DNA from 2 places in the Arthrobacter ginsengisoli genome. Region 2 is predicted to be linked to the other one. Evidence: riboswitches for the same ligand, from Rfam matches in the RefSeq annotation. Region 2 holds a riboswitch; the other holds the start of a gene.
What was found. A riboswitch is a leader RNA that binds a small molecule or an ion and turns the genes downstream of it on or off. The one in region 2 is predicted to bind S-adenosylmethionine.
Positions count from the first base shown of each region.

Region 1: it holds a riboswitch for S-adenosylmethionine, as region 2 does, so the genes downstream of both, J2X01_RS11505 (aminotransferase class V-fold PLP-dependent enzyme) here and J2X01_RS13905 (DUF1737 domain-containing protein) in region 2, are expected to answer to the same signal.

Region 1 covers NZ_JAVDVQ010000008.1:141,959-150,051, forward strand. The annotation lists gene rsgA (ribosome small subunit-dependent GTPase A) at 1-585, shown strand, start outside; gene hisN (histidinol-phosphatase) at 689-1,501, shown strand; SAM riboswitch class IV at 1,593-1,706, shown strand; gene J2X01_RS11505 (aminotransferase class V-fold PLP-dependent enzyme) at 1,741-3,162, shown strand; gene J2X01_RS11510 (class I SAM-dependent methyltransferase) at 3,258-4,016, shown strand; gene J2X01_RS11515 (Nramp family divalent metal transporter) at 4,178-5,464, shown strand; gene J2X01_RS11520 (metal-dependent transcriptional regulator) at 5,481-6,194, shown strand; gene J2X01_RS11525 (fluoride efflux transporter FluC) at 6,227-6,685, shown strand; gene J2X01_RS11530 (fluoride efflux transporter FluC) at 6,682-7,056, shown strand; gene J2X01_RS11535 (hypothetical protein) at 7,119-7,490, shown strand; gene J2X01_RS11540 (hypothetical protein) at 7,542-7,676, shown strand; RNA gene ssrA (transfer-messenger RNA) at 7,816-8,093, opposite strand, start outside.
Region 2 covers NZ_JAVDVQ010000011.1:110,757-118,849, forward strand. The annotation lists gene J2X01_RS13875 (PKD domain-containing protein) at 1-98, opposite strand, end outside; gene J2X01_RS13880 (LysE family transporter) at 319-942, shown strand; gene J2X01_RS13885 (low molecular weight protein-tyrosine-phosphatase) at 1,074-1,643, shown strand; gene pabB (aminodeoxychorismate synthase component I) at 1,640-3,709, shown strand; gene cls (cardiolipin synthase) at 3,732-5,207, opposite strand; gene J2X01_RS13900 (aminodeoxychorismate lyase) at 5,301-6,257, shown strand; SAM riboswitch class IV at 6,342-6,456, shown strand; gene J2X01_RS13905 (DUF1737 domain-containing protein) at 6,551-6,778, shown strand; gene J2X01_RS13910 (rhodanese-like domain-containing protein) at 6,775-7,194, shown strand; gene J2X01_RS13915 (O-succinylhomoserine sulfhydrylase) at 7,195-8,093, shown strand, end outside.

The DNA.
Region 1 (8,093 bases), on a different contig from region 2:
CAGCACCTCGCCTTTCCGGTGATCATCTCCAAGACGGCGGACTCCGAGGCCTCCGGCATCGATGCACGTTCCGACGACGGGCTCTCCGCCCGGCTGGACAAGGACGCCGTCTCCCAGCTCCGCGACTACCTCGACGGGAAGGTCACCGTCATGCTGGGCCATTCCGGCGTCGGCAAGTCCACCATGGTGAATGCGCTGACCGGCGCCGAGCGCGCCACCGGCGGCGTCAACGCCGTCACCGGCCGCGGGCGCCACACCTCCTCCTCGGCGCTGGCCCTTAAGGTCAACGATGCGCCCGCGGGCAGCTGGATCATCGACACCCCCGGCATTCGCTCCTTCGGCCTGGCCCATGTGGACCCCGACCGGATCCTGCACTCCTTTCCGGACCTCGAGCCCGGAACCGACGACTGCGAGCGGGGCTGCAAGCACGATTCCAGCGCCGTCAACTGCGGCGTGGACGCCTGGGTGGCCGCCGGCCATGCCGGCGAATCCGGGCCGGCCCGGCTTGGCTCACTGCGCCGGCTGCTCGGGACGGACCCGCGGATGGAAGCCCAGGACGTCAAGGAACTCGGCACCGTCTCCTGAGCGTGCCTTCCGGAGCGCTGCCCGGGGCCGCGCCGGGCAGCATCCGGCGGCGCAGCAACGTGGCCTCCCGCCCCGCCGTCCGCTTTGGCGGTAGTTTGGAACCATGAGTCAACCCGCTTCGAGCTACAACGATGACCTGCGCCTTGCCCATGTCCTGGCAGATTCCGTAGATTCCCAGACCATGAGCCGCTTCAAGGCGCTCGACCTTCGGATCGAGACGAAGCCGGACCTGACCCCGGTGACGGACGCCGACAAGTCAGCCGAGGAAGCCATCCGCGGCCAGCTGTCCCGCTCCCGGCCGCGCGACGCCGTCCTCGGGGAGGAGTTTGGCAGTTCCGGCCACGGCTCGCGCCGCTGGATCATCGACCCGATCGACGGGACCAAGAACTTCGTCCGCGGCGTCCCCGTCTGGGCCACCCTGATCGCCCTCGTCGACGAGGGCGAGCCGGTCGTTGGCGTCGTGAGCGCCCCGGCACTGGGCAAACGCTGGTGGGCCGCCAAGGGCGCCGGAGCCTATATGGGCCGGTCGCTGGCGGCCGCCACCCGGTTGAAGGTCTCCAACGTCTCCCAGCTCTCGGACGCCTCGTTGTCCTACTCCAGCCTCGGCGGATGGAAGCAGCGCGGCAACCTCGATGAATTCCTCGGCCTCACCGAGGAGGTCTGGCGCACGCGGGCCTACGGCGACTTCTGGTCCTACTGCCTGGTGGCCGAAGGCGCCGTCGACATCGCCTGCGAGCCCGAACTGAACCTCTACGATATGGCCGCGCTGGTCCCGATCGTGACGGAGGCCGGCGGACGCTTCACCTCGCTCGAAGGCGAAGACGGCCCCTTCGGCGGCAACGCCCTCGCCACCAACTCCATCCTGCACTCGGAGGTCCTCAAGCGCCTCAACCCGGGTCTGGACGACCTGCTGTAGCAACGGCTCCCGGCGGCGGCTGCGTAACAAACAGCTTCATATTCGGCCCGCACCTTCCCGCCGGAACGGGGAATGTCCTAGGCTCGAAAAAGGTCACGAGTGCCAGCGCGAAACCCCGGTTTGCTGGCCGGCAACCCTCCATTCGCGGTGGGGTGCCCCGGGTGACGACCTGGCCGGTCCGGAATGGACCCGGCAAGCGCGGATCCCCGGTATGTGGGGTCCTTTTCAAGCGAGGTCCCATGACAACTGTCACTTTTCCTGCCACTGCCGGCGCCGGTTCTGATGCCCGGTTCGCCGTCGCCCGCCGGCCACTGGCCGCGGTGACCGGTGCCGAGATCCAGGCACCGCTCATTCAGGGCGGCAACGTCCGGTACGCCAACCTGGACTATGGCGCCTCGGCCCCGGCCCTGTCCGTGGTCTCGGCCTATCTCAACGAGATCCTGCCGTACTATGCGAGCGTCCACCGCGGCGCCGGCTATGCCTCGCAGATCAGCACCTCGGTGTACGAGAACGCCCGCACGATTGTCCGCGATTTCGTGGGCGGCCGCCCGGACGATGCCGTGATCTTCACCCGGAACACCACCGATTCCCTGAACCTGCTGGCCGGCTGCCTGCCCAAAGCCGACGGCGTGCACACCGGTGAGGTGCTCTACCTCGACATCGAACACCACGCCAACCTGCTGCCGTGGCAGCAGGTGCCGCACCGCAGTGTCATCGCCGCCGCCACGCTCGCCGGCACACTGGAACTGCTCCGGAAGGAACTCGCCTATGGCGGCGTCAGCCTGCTGGCCGTCACCGGGGCTTCCAACGTCACCGGCGAGATCCTGCCGATCCGGGCACTGGCCGCCCTGGCGCACGAATATGGCGCCCGGATCGTCGTCGACGCCGCGCAGCTTGCCCCGCACCGGCGGATCGACATCGCCGCGGACGACGTCGACTATCTCGCCTTTTCGGGGCACAAGCTCTACGCACCCTTCGGCGCCGGTGTGCTGATCGGCCGTCCCGACTGGCTCGACGCCGGCACACCGCACCTGGCCGGCGGCGGAGCCGTGCAGGACGCCCGGGTCGATGCGGTCAGCTGGACCACCGGTCCGGCCCGGCACGAGGGCGGCTCCCCGAATGTCCTCGGCGCAGCCACGCTGGCCCGCGCCACGCAGGTGATCGCCGATCTGGACGTGGAACAGTGGCACGCGCACGAAAACGCCATCCGGTCCTTCCTCGTCGAAGGCCTCAGCCGGCTCGACGGCGTCAGGGTCCACCAGATCTTCTCGGACAGCGCTTCCTTCGATGCACCCGCGGGCACCGGGACGATCGGCGTCGTCAACTTCTCGCTCGAAGGCTACGACGCCGGCCTCGTGGCGGCGTACCTGTCGGCAGAACACGGCATCGGACTGCGTGACGGCCGCTTCTGCGCGCACCCCCTGCTCCGGCGGCTCGGTCTGCCGGCCGGCTCGCTCCGGGCCAGCTTCGGCCTGGGTTCCCGGCTGGAGGACGCCGAGCGGCTGCTCGCCGGGATCCGGGAACTGCGCCAGACCGGCCTCGGTTGGGACTACGTGGTGGATGCCGGACGTTGGGTGCCGGCCAACGACACCCGCAGCTACCCGCACTGGGCGCCCAACACACCGGGCACCGCCGGCGCCGCCCCCTGCACGCTGGACTGACAGGGCGGCGGCTGCACGACCCTTGGAAACACCGACCGTGCCGCGTGCGGTAAATTCGAGAGGTACCCATCCGGACCTGCCGAAGGAGATCACACGTGGCACGCGGCGGCCCCAAACTGTACCAGGAGCGGCGCCGGGAACTTGGGCAGAGCTTCCAGGACGGCGGGGAACACTACGAACGCGTCCGCCCGGGCTACCTGGGCGACTCAGCCGACTGGCTGATCCCCGCCGGCGCGAAGGACGCCGCGGATCTCGGCGCGGGAACCGGGAAGTTCACCGCGCTGCTGCTTGAGCGCGGCCTGCACACGGTGGCGGTGGATCCGTCCGCCGACATGCTGGCACAGCTGCGCCGGGCACTTCCCGGCGTCGCCGCCGTCGAGGGCTCAGCCGAGCAGAGCGGGCTGCCCGCCGCGGCTTTCGACCTGGTCACCGTCGCCCAGGCCTGGCACTGGTGCGATCCCCTCCTGGCCAGCACGGAGATCGCCAGGATCCTCCGCCCCCACGGTGTCCTGGGGCTGATCTGGAACCAGCTGGACACGTCCGTCCCCTGGGTGCACCGGCTGTCGCGCATCATGCATGCCGGCGATGTGCACAAGCCGCATTTCAAACCGCCGCTGGGTCCGGAATTCACCGGCCTGGAGAGCCACCTCACCCGCTGGGAAGATCCGCTGCGCACCGCAGACATCATGGAGCTGACGAAGTCCCGCAGCTACTACCTGGCTGCCAGCGAGGAAACCCGCGCCAAGGTGCTTGGCAACCTCGACTGGTACCTGCACGGGCATCTGGGCCACCATCCCGGCGAGATCCTCCCGCTTCCGTACCTGACGCAGAGCTGGCGCGCCGTCCGCGCCTGAGACCGCCGCAGTCCGTGACGGCGACCTTGCCGCGGGGGCACTCTGGCCTAAAGTTTCGGCATGCCTAATAATTGATTGTAGGCAAGCAAAGACCGGTGCCAGCGGCAACCTGCCGCCACCATCGCGTCTTTGCCGACACTTACGATCACCAGGGAGCCCCCGTGCTGGACGTAACAGGACACCAACCGCAGGCCCCGGCAGCGCCCGCGCGGCGGAAGCCGGGTGGCAGCCGTGCCGTGATCGGCCTGCTGGGACCGGCGTTCGTCGCCGCAATCGCGTACGTGGACCCCGGCAACGTCGCGGCCAACCTCACGGCCGGCGCCCAGTACGGCTACCTCCTGGTGTGGGTGCTGGTGTCCGCCAACATCATGGCCGTACTGGTCCAGTACCAGTCCGCCAAGCTCGGGATCGTCACCGGAAAAAGCCTGCCTGAGATCCTCGGCGAGCGGCTCAAGCCGTTGTGGCGCCGCGCCTTCTGGGTCCAGGCCGAGATCGTGGCCGCTGCCACCGACCTGGCCGAGGTGGTCGGCGGCGCGATCGCGCTCTACCTGCTCTTCGGCCTGCCGCTCCCCCTCGGCGCTGTAATCGTCGGCGGCGTGTCCATGCTGCTGCTGGCCGTGCAGGCCCGGAACCGGCAGCGGCCCTTCGAGTACATCATCATGTTCCTGCTGGGCATCATCACGATCGGATTCCTGACGGGCCTCTTTATCAGCCCGCCCGACCCCGCGGGCGTGGCGGCCGGGCTGATCCCGGGCTTCCAGGGACCGGAGACCGTGCTGCTGGCCGCCAGCATGCTGGGCGCCACGGTGATGCCGCATGCCATCTACGTGCACTCGGCCCTCTCCAGGGACCGGCACCGCCCGAACCCGCACGTCCACGTCCCCCCGCAGGCGATCGCCCGTCTTGTGAAGGCAACCCGCTGGGACGTCGTGGCGGCCCTCGCGATCGCCGGGATCGTGAACATCGGGATGCTGCTGCTGGCCGCGTCGACCCTGGGCGGCGAGGAGGGGACGGACTCCATCGAAGGCGCCCATGCCGCAGTCACCAACAACCTGGGCCCGGTCATCGGCGTCATCTTCGCCGTCGGCCTGCTCGCCTCCGGCCTGGCCTCCACCTCCGTGGGCTGCTACGCCGGCGGATCCATCATGCAGGGCCTGCTCAAGATCCGGATCCCGCTTATGACCCGCCGCGTCGTCACCCTGATCCCGGCCGTGGTGCTGCTCAGCATCGGCTTCGATCCAACCTGGGGCCTGGTCCTCAGCCAGGTCGTCCTGAGCTTCGGGATCCCCTTTGTGCTGGTCCCGCTGGTGGTCCTGACCAGCAACAAGGCCCTCATGGGCCGCTTCGCCGATGGGATGGCCCTCCGTGTAGCCGCCATCATCAGCGTGATCCTGGTGGTGGTGCTCAACCTCGTCCTGTTGTGGCTGACGTTCTCCGGCGCCGCCTGACGGTAGGCTGGAGGCTGTGAAGACCAGTCTGCCCTCCTCCTCGATCGAGGACTACGTCAAGGTCATCTACTCCTTCACGGAGTGGCAGGACAAGCCCATCACCTCCACCCAGCTGGCCCAGCGCCTCGGCGTTGCCAACTCCTCGGTCTCCGAAATGGTCCGCAAGCTCAAGGACCAGGGTCTCGTGGACCACCAGCCCTACAGCGCCATCACCCTCACAGCCGACGGCGTCCGGCTGGCGTTGTCCATGGTCCGGCGGCACCGGCTGATTGAAACATTCCTGGTCCGGGAGCTTGGCTACCGCTGGGATGAGGTCCACGACGAAGCCGAACTTCTGGAACACGCCGTCTCGGAGACTTTCATTGAACGGATGGCAGCCAAACTCGGCAACCCGGTGCGGGACCCGCACGGCGATCCGATCCCGGCAGCGGACGGCACCGTGAGGGTGCCCGCCGCCCACCGGATGAGCGAGCTCGACGCCGGGCACACCGGCCTGATCACCCGGATCAGCGACGAAAACCCCGAGCTGCTGCGCTACCTTTCCGCCCAGCGGATCGGGCTGGACGCGGACATCGAGGTCCTGGGCCGGAAACCGTTCGGCGGCGCCCTGGTCGTGCGCATCGGCTCGGGCGGGACCCGGCAGGAGTTTGACCTCGCGGCCGAAGTCGCATCCGCCCTCTGGGTCCACAGCGAGAAGGTCCATCCCGGCTGCAGCCTCAAGCGGCCCTGAATGCGGGCAGCAGCCCCGGCGGGCGCCGCGGCATGAAACGCGCGGCGAAGGCTCCGCCACCGGCGGCAGTTGCGGCGCGGCCCGGACTGCCCGGGCTGCGCGCGTGGGCCGCCGTCGCCGTCGGCGGCCTGATCGGAACCGAACTGCGCTACGGCGCCGGCGTCGTGTTCCCCGAAATTCCCGGCACGGTCCCGTGGACGACTCTGGTGATCAACGTCCTGGGCAGCTTTGTCCTCGCGGCCCTCACCACGGTCTGGATCGCACGGCCGAAGACCGCCTTCTGGCTGCGGGCCGGTCTCGGCCCCGGGCTGCTGGGTTCGTTCACGACCTTTTCCGCCGTGGTGTTCACCATCGACCAGCAGCTCCGTGGCGGCTTCCCCGCCGTCGGGCTGGCCTACCTCGGACTGTCGCTCGTCCTGGGACTCGGTGCGGCGGCCGCCGGGTGGAAGGCCGGCAAGGCCGTGGCCGACCTGAGCGGCGGGGCCTCATGATCACCGCCGTGCTGGTGGGAGCCTTCGGCGTCGCGGGCGCCCTGCTGCGCTTCGCCGTCGACTCCTGGTTTGCGCACCACCCGGGAGGGCATCCGCACTGGCCCTGGGCGACCCTCACGGTCAACGTGACCGGCTCCTTCATCATTGGCGCGGCCCTGGGGTGGACGGGCCAGCTGGGTCTGGGGGCCGAGTGGCAGGCCGGCCTCTCGGCCGGGCTTGCCGGCGGCCTGACCACCTTCAGTTCCTGGACCACCGCCACGGTGCGGCTGGTGAGCGAGACGCGCTACCGCGCCGCCGCCCTCAATCTGGCTGCCAACCTGGTCGCCGGGCTGGCGGCAGCAGCGCTCGGCCTGGCCGCCACCGCCCTGTGACGGGCCTAACGCCGCCGCCCTGACGGCGATTCGGGGCCCGTTGCATCCCGTATCGTTGAAGGATGGTTACCCGACGTGAAGCAGCCCAGATCCTCGACATTCCGCTGGAAATGGCCCACCGTCACCACCTCCCGCCCCGGCTGAGCGACGCCGAGCTCGGCGAACTCCTGGACAATCCGCCCGCCTGGCTCGTGCAGTCCAAAGCCAACCGGACTGGCAAACGCCCCGTCTGGGTCCAGCTGACCTGCGCGGTCTGCGGATTCTCCGAAGCAGCCCGGCCGAAGAAATGGTGGCCGGAGTTCACCTACGTGTGCTGCGCGGACCACGCCCCGTACGAGATCCCCGGCGCTGCTGCCGGTCTGGTCCGCAGTGAGTACGAGGGCGTGGGCAGCCGCTTCGTCGGTATCGTGGACGTTGCGGTGCCCGAGGCGTAACTTAAATACCACGGGGCCATCCCGGCCCCCTGCTGTTTAGGGAGCGCCCACATGCCTGACAAAACGCCGCACCAGAGCACGGCCAAGAAACCGGTGAAAACCATCAAGGAAAAACGGGCCGAGAAGAAGTCCAAGAACGTCGCGGAGACGCACGCGGACCCGGTCGCCCACATCAAGAAGCGCTGAGCACGCCCGCACGCCGGGGCACCGCCCCTGCAAACAAACGGGCAACGCAAAAGGCCGGAAGCTGAGCTTCCGGCCTTTTGTGTGGAACTTTACTGTGTGGAACTTTACGGGGTGGAGCACCGTTTCCGGGGCTCCGATGGGGTGGAGATGGGGGGAATTGAACCCCCGTCCGATGTCGTGTTGTCAGGGCTTCTCCGGGCGCAGTTTGCGTTGGATTTTCTCGGCCCCAGCCACGCTGCAAACAGCTGGCTGATCCGGGCCCAGTCATCTAAGAGTCCCGTTCACCCCGATGACGGGGGTAAACAGCAGTGGCTATCTAAATGACGCCAGGATCCGGGGCAATAGCAACCTCGGGCTGACGGACTGTCTTACTGCTTAGGCAGCGAGAGCGAAGTCAGTGCGTTTTGATTCGGCACT
Region 2 (8,093 bases):
ACCCCGCCGGGCAGCGACGCCGAGACATCGAAGGTGATCGTCTGGCCGGGCATGGCGTAGTAGTCCGGATTGGCGAACCGCGCCCCGGGGACAGCCACAGCCGCCTGGCTCGCTGCGCTTCCTGGATCCGCCGCAAACTGGGTCGCGGCGGCAGCCTGCGGCGTGACAGCCGCGCTGGCGGCGGTGGTCCGCGGGGCGGTTGCTGGCGGCCCGGCCCCTGGTATGGCGCAGGATGAGACGGCCAGCAGGATGGTCCCGGCAAGCAGCGTTCCGAAGCACCGGGGCAGGGGGCCGCACCCGCGGCCGTACACTGAATCAGTGCAACCCTCCCTGTGGCTGGCCCTGGCGGGCGCCGGCGTCCTGATCAGCTTCACGCCCGGTGCGGGCGCCATCAACACCATGAGCAACTCGCTGAACTCCGGTTTCCGGCGTTCCATCTGGGGGATCCTCGGCCAGCAGGCCGCGCTGGTCGTGCATATCGTGATCGTGGCCCTCGGCGTGGGGGTGCTGGTGGCCAGCTCACCGGTGGCTTTCAATGTGATCCGCTACGCCGGTGCCGCCTACCTTGTCTTCCTGGGCATCCAGCAGTTCCGGCACAAACCCGATCTGGACCAGGAGAAGGCTGCCGAGCTGCGAAACGAGCCGGCGTCGTCCATGTTCCGCCGCGGCCTGTGGGTGAACCTGTTGAATCCCAAGGCGATCGTCTTCTTCCTCGCCTTTATGCCGCAGTTCATCCGCCCGGAGAATCCGCTGGTGCCGCAATACCTGGTCCTGTCCGCCACGGTCATTGTGATCGACATCCTGGTGATGTGGTTCTTCTTCGCCGCCGCGGCAACGACCTTCCAGCGCTTCACCCACGATGCCCGCGGGCAGCGGATCCTCAACCGGACCTTCGGCGTGCTGTTTATGGCTGTCGGCGTCATGCTGGCCCTGATCCACTAACCGCCCTGCCCGGCCTTGCCAACCCGCCGCCGCCGCGTCATGACAAGTGTAAAATATCAGCATGACAATTCTTGTAATACCCGCGGCCCGAAAACTAGCCAACGGGTCCGGCATGATTCATGCTTAGCACTATGAGCCCAACCTCGAGCCAGTACCGGATCATCATGGTCTGTACCGGAAATATCTGCCGGTCGCCGATGGCCGAACTGATGCTGGCGGAGGCCATCGCCGCTGAGGGCCTGGCCGGCGCCGTCGTGGATTCAGCGGGAATCACGGCCTATGAAGTGGGCCGTCCCATTGACCCGCGGGCTGCCCGCAAACTCACCGCCACGGGCATTTCCTCGGACCGCCACGTTGCGCGCGAATGGCGGCCCGAATGGTTCCACCACCGCGAACTCATCCTGGCCCTCGACGTGGACCACTTCGGCTGGCTGCAGCAGGCGGCCCCGGACAGCGAGTCCCTGTCCAAGATCCGGATGCTCCGCAGTTTCGATCCGGTCGTCGCCGGCAGGGACGCTCTCGACCAAGGCATCGAAGACCCCTGGTACGGCGGCCACGCGGACTTCGACCTCACCTGGGACCTGATCCACGCCGCACTTCCCGGGATCGTGGCACACGTCCGGGCCGGGCTCGCCCAGCGTCGGGGGCCCAAGCTGCAACAGCCAGGCACAACAGGGCACCGGGTACGCTCTATTTCATGAGCCCCGCACCCGTCATCATCGCCATCGACGGACGATCCGGCGCCGGCAAGACCACCCTGGCGATCGAACTCGCGGCGCGGCTCCGAGAGCACCACAAGGTTTCCCTCTTTCATCTGGAGGACATCTATCCCGGCTGGAACGGCCTCGCGGCCGGCATTGAACGCTACGCCACAACAGTGCTGGCCCCGCTGCACCGCGGCCTGCCTGCCGAATGGGTCAGCTGGGACTGGGCGGCGCACTACGACGGCGACCCCCGCACCACCCAACCTGCCGAAATCGTCCTGGTGGAAGGTGTGGGCGCCGCCGCCGCCGCCGCCCGCCCCTTCCTGAGTGCGGTGATCTGGACCGAGGCGCCGGAACAGGACCGGCGCAGCAGGGCCCTGGCCCGCGACGGCGACAGCTATGAACCCTACTGGGACCAGTGGGCCGCCCAGGAGCAGGACTGGCTGGCTGAGGACGACGTTCCTGCCCATGCCGATGTCCGGGTGCTCAACCGGGCCGACGGCACCGCTCCGGCGGATGTGATGCAGGCCCTCCAGTACCTCCCGGCACTGTCCCCGGTGCTGCTCCCGGAACTTGCCGCCCGCCGCGGCCTGGAGGTCCGCGCGGAACGGCTCGACGGCACCCCGGACGCTGCCCGGCTGTTCGCGGCCCTCTTCGGCCGCTCAGCCAATGCCGTCTGGCTGGACTCCTCCCTGGACCCGCGGGACGCGGCGGCGGACGGCAGCACCGCGGCGGACCGGAGCCGCTTCAGCATCCTGGCGGACGACGGCGGCCCGTTCGGCCAGTCGGTCCGGCACAGTTCGGGCGAAACGCAGGTGAGCGTCGGCGACGCCGTGGTCCGGGCTGAAGGGCCGTTCTTCCGCTGGCTCGACGGGGTCTGGGGCCACCGCGCCCTCCGCGGCCCCGCGGACTACCCCTGCGAGTTCACCCTGGGCTGGCTCGGCTACCTGGGCTACGAGCTCAAACGCGAGACCGGCGGCAGCGACGTCACGGCGGAATCCCCGGACGCCTGCCTGCTGTTCGCCGGCCGGGCCGTCGTGCTGGACCATGTCAAGGGCACAGTCTGGCTGCTCGCCCTGGACACTGCCGACGCCGGGGACTGGCTGGAGACGGCGCGCACCGCCGCGGTCGAGGCCGGAAACGGGCAGCCGGCGGCGGCCGGCGGCAGCGGCGCCGTCGAACCTTCCGCCGCCCAGGCCCGTCCGGACTTTGGGGCGCGGGACTCGGAAGCCTCCTACAAGGCCAAAATCACCCAAGCCCAGCACGAGATCACGGAGGGAAACACCTACGAGGTCTGCCTGACCACCGCGCTGGCGGCCGAACTGCCCGCCGCCGCCCTGGCCCCGTTCCAGGCCTACGCGGCGCTGCGCCGGCGGAACCCGGCGCCGTTCGCCAGCTATCTGCACTTCGGGAACCTGACCGTGGCGAGCACCTCGCCGGAGCGTTTCCTGCGGATCGCGGCCGACGGCGGGATGCGCGCCGAGCCGATCAAGGGCACCCGGCACCGGGACCAGGACCCTGCCCGGGACGCGCTGCTGCGGCAGGAGCTTGAGTCCTCGCCGAAGGACCGGGCCGAGAACATCATGATCGTGGACCTGCTGCGCAACGATCTCAGCCACTTCGCCGTGCCCGGTTCGGTGTCGGTCAGCCGGCTTTGCGCGATCGAAAGCTATGCCACGGTGCACCAGATGGTGAGCACGATCGATGCCCGGCTCAGGCCCGGGATGCCCCGGGCCGAGGCCGTCGCCGCCTGTTTCCCCGCCGGCTCCATGACCGGCGCCCCCAAGGTCAGCACCATGGCCATCCTGGACCGGCTCGAGGGCGCACCCCGGGGGGTCTACTCCGGCGCGATCGGCTACTTCTCCCTCAACGGCGCGACAGATCTCGCCGTCGCCATCCGGACCCTCGTTCTCACCGAACTGGCCGGAGGCGGCACCGGGCTCAGCCTCGGCGTCGGCGGCGCGATCACGGCGGATTCCTCGCCGCAGGAGGAGTACGAGGAGATCCGGACCAAGGCCTTCGGTGTCCTCTCCGCCCTCGGCGCGGAGTTCCCGACCGGCTGACACCGGCACGCCGTCCCGGTGGCTACTGCAGGGTGGCCGTCAGCCGCGCGACGTTGTCCACGTATTTGACGCCCATCGGCCGCTTCATCCAGTCATCGAGCGTCAGTTCGCGCGAAATGCCCCGGTAGGTGTCCTCCACGGCGCTGATCCGTTCCACGATGTCCTCACCGAGGAGCATCACCGAGACCTCCAGGTTCAGCGAGAAGGAGCGCATGTCCATGTTGCTGGAGCCCAGCACGGCCACCTCGTTGTCGATCGTGAAGTGCTTGGCGTGCAGCACGAACGGGGCCTTGTACAGGTAGATCCGCACCCCGGCCTCCAGCAGCGCCTCGTAGTAGGACTGCTGGGCGTGGTGGACCAGGAACTGGTCGCCCTTTTCCGAGACAAAGAGTTCGACGTCGACGCCGCGCTGCGCCGCCGTCGTCACCGCATACAGCAGCGAATCATCCGGGACGAAGTAGGGGCTGCAGATCGAGAGCTTGTGCTGCGCCGAGTAGATGAGCGTGTTGAAGAGCCGCAGGTTGTTTTCGGTGATGAAGCCGGGGCCGCTGGGCACCACCTGGGCCGTGACGCTGCCGGCGTGCAGCTCGGGCCGGTGCGCCAGCTGGTCCTCCAGCGATTCGTCGGTCTCGCCGAGCCAGTCGGTGGCGAACACGACGTTGAGTGTGGTGACGATCGGCCCGCGCAGGCAGGCCATCAGCTCGACCCATTCCCGGCCGATCTTGCGGTGCCGCGGGTTGTTGTAGGAGGGCTCGATCAGGTTCTGCGAACCGGTGAACGCGACCTCGCCGTCGATCACCATGATCTTGCGGTGGTTGCGCAGGTCCGGCCGGCGCCACTGCCCCTGCAGCGGGTTCAGCGGCAGCATCGGCCGCCAACGGATCTTGCCGGCCTTAAGCCGGGCGATCAGCTTGCGGTAGCCCTTGATGCGCAGGGTCCCCAGGTGGTCGAACAGGAGGCGGACTTCGACGCCGCGCTCGGCGGCCTCTTCCATCGCGGTCAACAGATCGTCCGTGATGTGGTCCGAACTCAGGATGTAGAACTCGGCGTTGACGAAGGACTCGGCCTCACGGACGGCGGCGGCCATTGCCTTGATCGAGTCCGGGTAGCCGGGCAGGAGCTCGACGTGGTTGCCGTCCACCATCGGCAGCGAGCCCAGGGTCTTGTTCAGCTCGGCCGCGGAGGCCACCCATTCCGGGCCGTCGTAGCGGCTTTCCACCATCGCCAGTTCGGAGGTGCCGGCGCGCACCCGGGTGTTGACGGCGTCCTGCTGCGCCCGCCGCTTGCGGGAGAGCCGGAAGTTGCCAAACAGCAGGAACAGGACCAGGCCCAGGGCCGGGACGAAGAAGATGATCAAAAGCCAGGCCATGGCGGTGGTGGGGCGGCGGTTTCCGGGGATGATGCCGAGGGCCAGCACACGGATCGCGAGGTCAACCACGGTCAGAATCAGGATCACCCAGGACGGAAGCGATTCCGCCAGCGAAAATGGCCACAGCACAGGCGAACCCCTCAAGCTCCAGACCCGCGGAACAGTTCCGGAACGGGCACCCGTCAAATCCTAACCCGCGGCACGCCGCACTAAGCTGAAGCCATGACTTCTCCTGCCGCCGCGCCCGTACCGGTGCTGGTCTTCCTCGATCCCGCCTTCCACGACGGCCGGCTGGCCGACGCCACCAAGCCGCAGCTGATGGCGACGGACCAGGGTGCCACCCGCGGGGACGGTGTCTTCGAATCGCTGCTGGCCGTGGGCGGGAGCCCCCGCAAGCTCCAGGCGCACCTGAACCGGCTGGCCGGGTCCGCCCGGCTGCTGGAACTGGACATCCCGGCGGAGGAAGCCTGGCGCCGGGCGATCACGACGGCGGTCAGCGAATACCGGCGCGGGCACGTGCCGGGCGCCGCGACCAGCGATGACGACGAGCTCGTCGTCAAGCTCCTCGTGACCCGTGGCGTGGAAGGGGCGGCCACACCCACCTGCTGGGTCCAGGCCTCGGCCCCCGGACCGGCCGGCAGGCGGCAGCGCGAAACGGGAGTCGACGTCATCCTGCTGGACCGCGGCTACGACAGCGAAGTCGGGGAACGGGCCCCGTGGCTGCTGATGGGCGCCAAGACACTCTCCTATGCCGTCAACATGGCCGCACTCCGCTACGCGCATGCCCAGGGCGCAGACGACGTCATCTTCACCTCCGCGGACGGCCGCGTGCTGGAGGGCCCGACGTCGACCGTTTTGCTCGCGCACCTGGAGACGTCCGACGACGGGAGCGGCGGGGTCCGTACTGTTCGGCGGCTCATTACCCCCCAGCTCGACAGCGGGATCCTGCCCGGCACCTCGCAGGGTGCCCTGTTCGCCGCGGCCAAGGCCGCCGGCTGGGAGCTGGGCTACGGCCCGCTGGAGCCCCGGGACCTGTACGACGCCGACGCGGTCTGGCTGATCTCCAGCATCCGGCTGCTGGCGCCCGTCAATCACATCGACGGCAAGGAGATCGGCACCCCGGAGCTGCGCCGGCAACTCACGGCGGAGCTCAACGCGCTCTACGCCACGATCGAGTAACCACCCGCGTTGCCTGGCGGAGCGTTACTTAGCATGACGGCTGCTGCTCTGCGGGCCGGCGTCCCAGGTGTTACGTTTTTTGTGAGTAATGAGACCCGGCGCCAAGCCCTGACTGGCCGGTCGGCAACCCTCCCTTTCGCGGCGGGGTGCCTCAGGTGAATACTCGGCATATCGACCATTCGAGCTGCAAGCGTGAAAGAAGGAGATCCGTCGTGCCTGACGCGTCCGCCCCCGCTGTCCCCGTTACAGCGCCAGTCCCGTCCCTCGTAACCCCCGGTGCCGCCGAGGAGAAACTGGCGTACCGCCTGTTCACCGGCCCCGATGACCGCGCCTTCTGCGAGCGCGTCTCGGCCGCCCTGGCCGACGGCTATGTGCTGCACGGCAGCCCGGCCGCGACGTTCAACGGCAGCAGCGTCATCGTGTCCCAGGCCGTTGTCCTGCCGGCAGCCATCGCCAGCGCCGATGCCGCCGTCGCTAACGCAGTGGATGACCTTGAGTTCGACGGCGAGGGCCACGCGTGAGCTACGCCGGGGACCTCAGCCCGCACGAGGCCTGGGCGAAGCTTGCGGAGGGCGCCATCCTGGTGGACGTCCGCACCGAGGGCGAATGGGCCCACATCGGCATCCCGGACACCACATCCGCGGGCGGCAAGCGGAACGATCCGCTCTTCATCCAGTGGAATCTTGCCGGCGGCATCCCCAACGCGCGGTTCGTTGAACAGCTGAAACTCCAAGTCCCCGAAGGGGACGGCACCGAGCTGGTGTTCCTGTGCCGTTCGGGCGCAAGGTCCATCGCCGCAGCGACCGCCGCGACGGAGGCCGGATTCACCTCCTTCAACGTCCTGGAAGGCTTTGAAGGCGAACCGGACCGGTACGGCGAACGCACTGTCAACGGGTGGAAGAACCGCGGCCTGCCCGCCAACCCCGGGAAGCACTAAGTGGGCTTCAACCCTGACGCCGCCGGCTGGGGCGCCGACACCCAGGCGGTCCGCGGCGGGCTGGACCGCACCGGCTTCCAGGAAACGTCCGAGCCGATCTTCCTGAACTCCGGTTTCGTGTACGAATCCGCGGCCGCCGCGGAGCGCGCCTTCACCGGCGAGGACGAGCGGTTCGTGTACTCCCGCTACGGCAACCCCTCGGTGGCCACTTTCCAGGAACGGCTCCGGCTGCTCGAAGGCACCGAGGCCTGCTTTGCGACCGCCTCAGGCATGTCCGCGGTCTTCACCGCGCTCGGCGCCCTGCTGGCCGCCGGCGACCGGGTGGTCGCGGCCCGTTCGCTGTTCGGTTCGTGCTTCGTAATCCTCAACGAGATCCTTCCCCGCTGGGGTGTGGAGACGGTCTTCGTGGACGGCCCGGACCTGGCGCAGTGGCGGTCTGCGCTCTCGGAACCGACGACGGCAGTCTTCTTCGAGTCGCCGTCGAACCCGATGCAGGAAATCGTGGACGTCGCGGCCGTGAGCGAACTGGCGCACGCGGCCGGGGCGAGCGTCGTCGTCGACAATGTCTTTGCCACTCCCCTGCTGCAGCGCTGCGGGGAGCTCGGCGCGGATGTGATCGTGTATTCCGGGACCAAACACATCGACGGCCAGGGCCGCGTGCTCGGCGGCGCGATCCTGGGCACCAGGGAGTTCATCGAGGGCCCGGTCAAGCAGCTTATGCGACACACCGGCCCCGCGCTCTCGGCCTTCAACGCGTGGGTGCTGACCAAGGGGCTGGAGACCATGGCCCTGCGGGTGAACCACGCCTCCGCCTCGGCGCTGCGGCTGGCCGAATGGCTCGAGGAACAGCCCGCGGTCAACTGGGTCAAGTACCCGCTGCTGCGCTCCCATCCGCAGTT